Regions from separate parts of the Rhizobium sp. 2YAF20 genome, predicted to be linked through region 1. Evidence: predicted binding sites of a transcription regulator. Region 1 holds the regulator's gene; the other holds the start of a gene.
What was found. Region 1 encodes LexA, which represses DNA repair genes until DNA is damaged. Its sites were predicted from a motif close to TGTTCNNNNTGTGTTCNG; they were not measured.
Positions count from the first base shown of each region.

Region 2: AB4Z52_RS03330 (ribonuclease T2 family protein) is a predicted target of LexA. The motif match lies at 1,142-1,159, and genes of this name have one in related genera.

Region 1 is NZ_JBFRFF010000006.1:139,586-141,988, reverse strand. It holds gene AB4Z52_RS11255 (VOC family protein) at 1-675, opposite strand, end outside; gene lexA (transcriptional repressor LexA) at 917-1,636, shown strand.
Region 2 is NZ_JBFRFF010000001.1:693,097-695,499, forward strand. It holds gene AB4Z52_RS03320 (DMT family transporter) at 1-62, opposite strand, end outside; gene AB4Z52_RS03325 (alpha/beta fold hydrolase) at 79-1,011, opposite strand; gene AB4Z52_RS03330 (ribonuclease T2 family protein) at 1,219-1,920, shown strand; gene ettA (energy-dependent translational throttle protein EttA) at 2,038-2,403, shown strand, end outside.

The DNA.
Region 1 (2,403 bases):
CGAGTTGATCACGCCGATCCGAACATTCGGGGTCTTGACGTTGATGCCGAAGGAAAAGTCGACAATATCGGCTCCGCCGGCGGCGAGCCCCAAAAAATTGCGATAGGCTGACGGCCGCGAGGTCGACAACACCACTTCCGCGATACCGACAACACCGTTCACATGGCGCTCGAGCGCTCCGCGATCGGCAGGCAAGGGATTGGTGCGCTCGCAGCAAAAGGCGAAAAAGTCGGGCGCCCGCAAATCTGCGGCAAAGGCGAGACTGAAACCCGCCGTCGATTCGGATCCGTCCGGCATGCGAACCGGGCGCGCAAATTGCAACATCCTGCCGGCGGATATGGCTTTTTGACGGAAGCGCGCATCGTCGGCCTTGGCGTCGTTCGTTGCAAATACCACGGCCGAGAAACCATCCTCGCCGACACGGAAGCGGAACGCCTGATCGCGGGCAGTGAATACATTGCCCTCGTGCGCCGCCGTTTCGCATTCCTCGCGACTGGCAACGGCCAGCGGCTCCAGATAGGTCCCGTCTGTAAAGAAAACGCACGCATTCTCCGTGCCGAACGGATGGCGTGCGTCCGGCGCTACGGTGAAGCCGAGTTTGCCCAGCCGCTCACCCGCCAAACCGATGTTGACAGTCGGCAACACGAGGTGATCAACCGGATGTATTGCGACCATCGCGCTCTCCTCTCTGCGGCGCCCGGTTTGCTCCTTTCCTTAGTCGGTTTCAAGCCGAAAATGCTGGAACGCGAACGGACGATCACAATCGGGAACCGTCCGCGACACCCGGCCGCATAGTTTCGGATCGAAAATCTCGGATGTCCTTGCCTGGCCTTCACCAGAATTTAAAGCCTTGCGGAACACATATGGAACATATAGTGTCTGTTCTGTATTTGTTTCACATTTGGGGTTCGGCGATATGTTGACGCGCAAACAGCAGGAACTGCTTCTTTTTATCCATGAGCGCATGAAGGAATCCGGCGTACCGCCCTCCTTCGACGAGATGAAAGATGCATTGGACCTTGCATCGAAATCGGGAATTCACCGGCTGATCACCGCGCTTGAGGAGCGCGGCTTCATTCGCCGACTGCCGAACAGGGCACGCGCGCTCGAAGTGATCAAGCTACCGGAGGCCTACAGCGCCAGTCTGCAGCCGCGACGTGGCTTTTCGCCAAGCGTCATCGAGGGCAGCCTTGGCAAGCCTCAGCTTGTTCCCGCCCCTGCAAAGCCGGCAGCCAATGACGACAGCGGCAATTCCGTTTCGGTACCGATGATGGGCCGGATTGCCGCCGGTGTTCCAATCTCGGCGATCCAGAATAACACGCACGATATCTTTGTGTCGGCCGACATGCTTGGCGCTGGAGAGCACTATGCGCTCGAGGTCAAGGGCGACTCGATGATCGATGCCGGTATCTTCGACGGCGACACGGTGATTATTCGAAATACGACCACCGCCAGCCCCGGCGATATCATCGTTGCACTTGTCGATGACGAAGAGGCAACCTTGAAGCGCTTTCGCCGCAAGGGAGCATCGATTGCGCTTGAGGCTGCCAATCCGGCTTATGAAACACGAATTTTCGGACCGGACCGGGTCAAGGTTCAGGGGAAGCTTGTGGGTTTGATCCGCCGTTATCACTGACCGGTGATGACGTAGCAGTGGTGGTAAATTTGCCCGAGCGCCAGTCATAGGCGCGATAGGTTCCAGGGTCTTCGTATAGTTGGGAAAGCTGTTTCGATGGAGGGGTTTTCCGACTGACCACCTCGACCGCACCGGTTCTCGTCAAGCCGGCGCCCGTGAATATCACTGCGACGGAGCGACAATCGCTCCAGGCGCATTCGTATAGGCGTAACGACGATGTCGGCGGTGCCGCAGGCGGGGCCGAGATAAGCGCCATCGTCGATGGTCACGATCATCTGGCCATTATCCGGCATCGCCGCACCAGTCCTTGCGGTGGCAAGCGAAACTGCCGGTGGGGGCTTAATCAAGGCTGTTCCATCGCCTGTCGCAGCGCCTTTTTGCTGCTCGGTGTCGAGGGTCAGCCTTGAGCCCCGCTTACGTCTATTCAAGGGCAGATTATAGTCTGTCGGCAGCATTGTCGGTGGCTGCACGTCAAACGCCGCGGGCCCCCTTTGCCATTGTTTGAAGGTGAAATCCGGGGGCGCCCGGGATTGGGTTCAACGCCTCGCATCCGACAGTTCGTTTTCCGATGAAATCGGCAACCTTTAATCGAGGAATTCAACTAAAATCGATTGAATTTTTCTCAATTGCTACCCTGCCTCGCTTCGGCGTTATAGTGGACGGCGGATGCCGAACTACCGCGATTTCGACAGTGCCCAAAAGTTGATACCGCAATGCACAAATAGGCGCCGGGGTAACTTGGCATTAGCGTCTGGATCATATAGCTA
Region 2 (2,403 bases), on a different contig from region 1:
GTGATGCCCGTCGTCACCTGCGAAGCGGCTGATGCCGAACGAACCATGTTGCTGCTGCTCATTTCGAAGTCCTGTTACCTACGACTGCACGATTGCCCGATCGCACCAATCCGCAAACGACGATATCGCCACGTCGGCGCCGATCTCGTTCAGGGTCTCGTGACGCATGTCAGGGTAGATCTCGGTCGTGATACGCAGGAAGCCGTGGCGTTTCAAATGATTTGCGAGCCAGATCGTCGCTTTCCCCTGTTCCGTGGCGGGGTCCTTGCCGCCACCGACGAGATGGATCGGTAGGTCTTTCCGCAATCTTTCAAGCGCAGATGTCTGAGGCGCGCGGAACGTCATTTCAAAAAGATCCAGCCACAGGGAGACGGAAACGTCGAAGCCGCAGAGGGGATCGGCGATGTATCGGTCGACCTGCTGCGGGTCGCCGGAAAGCCAGTCGAACGCGGTGCGGCGGTTTTGAACCGACCGCGCCCACGTTCTGAACGTGAGCTTCGGCAGGATCGCGCTTGGAACATCCGAACCCTTCAGCATTCGCTCCGTCCTGAGGATGAGCTGTGCCAGCCGGCCCGCGAGGCCGGGGTTGAAATTGGCGTTCCAGACCGCGACGGCATCGAATTTTCCGGGGAATGCGACCGCGGCGTTGAGGCTGACAAGACCGCCCATCGAATGGCCGAACAGGATGACCGGTAGGCTGGGATGGCGGGCCGCCGCATGATCGTGCATGGCAACGACATCCTCGATCACGCAGCTTACACCGTCGCGCCGGGCAAAGCGGCCGATGGGCGCATCCACCGCTTTCGTTTCACCATGGCCGCGATGATCGTGCGCATAGACATGGTAGCCGCGCGCGGCCATCGCCTTGGCAAAAGGCGCATAGCGCTTCGAATGCTCGGCAAGCCCGTGGCAAATCAGCAGAATTCCGCGCGGCTTGCCCTCGGCGGAAATGTGATGATGCGCAAGTGCAGCACCTGTCGGGCTATCGTGCCAGGCTGTTTCTGCGAACATGCAGCTCTCCTCATCCTGGCCGGGACAAAAGGCCATCCCAAGGTGATTTGCAATGCCGGGCGGCGCGACGGCACAAAATATTCAAGCCGCTACGATTCTGGGTTGCGAAGATTGCGGCAAGCTGCTTATTTGTTCCCATATTGTTCTGGTTTGGAGGGTGGTATGCATTTCGGGATTCGGGCGCTTATTGCAGCGCTGTTGCTGCAGATGCTGGCAATCGGCGCGTCGGCACAGGACGGCGAAAAGGGTGGACACACGCGCTTCATCCTTGCCGCCAGCTGGGAACCGGCTTTCTGCGCCACCAACCAGAAGAAGGCGGAATGCCGCGACGAAAAGCCTGACGCATACGACGCGACGAATTTCTCGCTTCATGGGCTCTGGCCGATGCGGCAGCAATATTGTGATGTTTCGCAGGATCTGCAGCGATCGGATCGCGACAAGGACTGGAACAGCCTGCCCGAGGTGCCGCTATCGACAAAGACGCGGTCTGTTCTCGCAAAGGCGATGCCCGGCACGCAATCCGGCCTGGAGCGCCATGAGTGGATCAAGCACGGCACCTGCACGAAGCTCTCGGCTGACGAATATTTTGCCGGAGCCGCCGGGTTGATCGGCGAATTGAATGCCTCGGCAGTGCGCGATCTCTTCGCGCAGAATATCGGCAAGACGCTCGATGCCGAGACGATCAAGCAGGCTTTCGACAAGAGCTTCGGCGAGGGGGCAGGCGACCGGGTCAAGATGAGCTGCCGTCGCGTCGGCAAGGTGAGGGTCATATCGGAGCTGACGATCGGCCTTTCGCAGGATGCGATCGAACCCGATCCATCCGGCCCCCGGCTCGAAACGCTGATCCAGAGTGCGGGGACGACGAAATTCGGTTGCGACCAGGGCGTGGTACAAGCCGTCGGCTCGTGAACGCTGCCATCGGGCGGCTCTTCAGGCGATAACGAGTTTTCGGCGTTGCCCGGCGGCTTTGTTTACCTTACATAGCGGCACAAACCCGAAATCCTCTCGCCTAGGAGCAGTGCAGCAATGGCACGTCAGTTCATCTATCACATGTCAGGGCTCAACAAGGCCTATGGCGCCAAGAAGATCCTTGAGAACGTCAACCTTTCATTCTACCCGGATGCCAAGATCGGTATCCTCGGACCCAACGGTGCCGGTAAATCGACGGTGTTGCGGATCATCGCCGGCCTCGACAAGGAATATACCGGTGAAGCCTGGCTCGCCGAAGGCGCGACCATCGGCTACCTGGAGCAGGAGCCGCATCTCGATGCCGACAAGACGGTGCTCGAGAATGTCATGATTGGCGTTGCGAAGAAAACGGCCATCCTCGAGCGCTACAACGAACTGATGATGAACTATTCCGATGAAACGGCGGAAGAGGGCTCTAAGCTT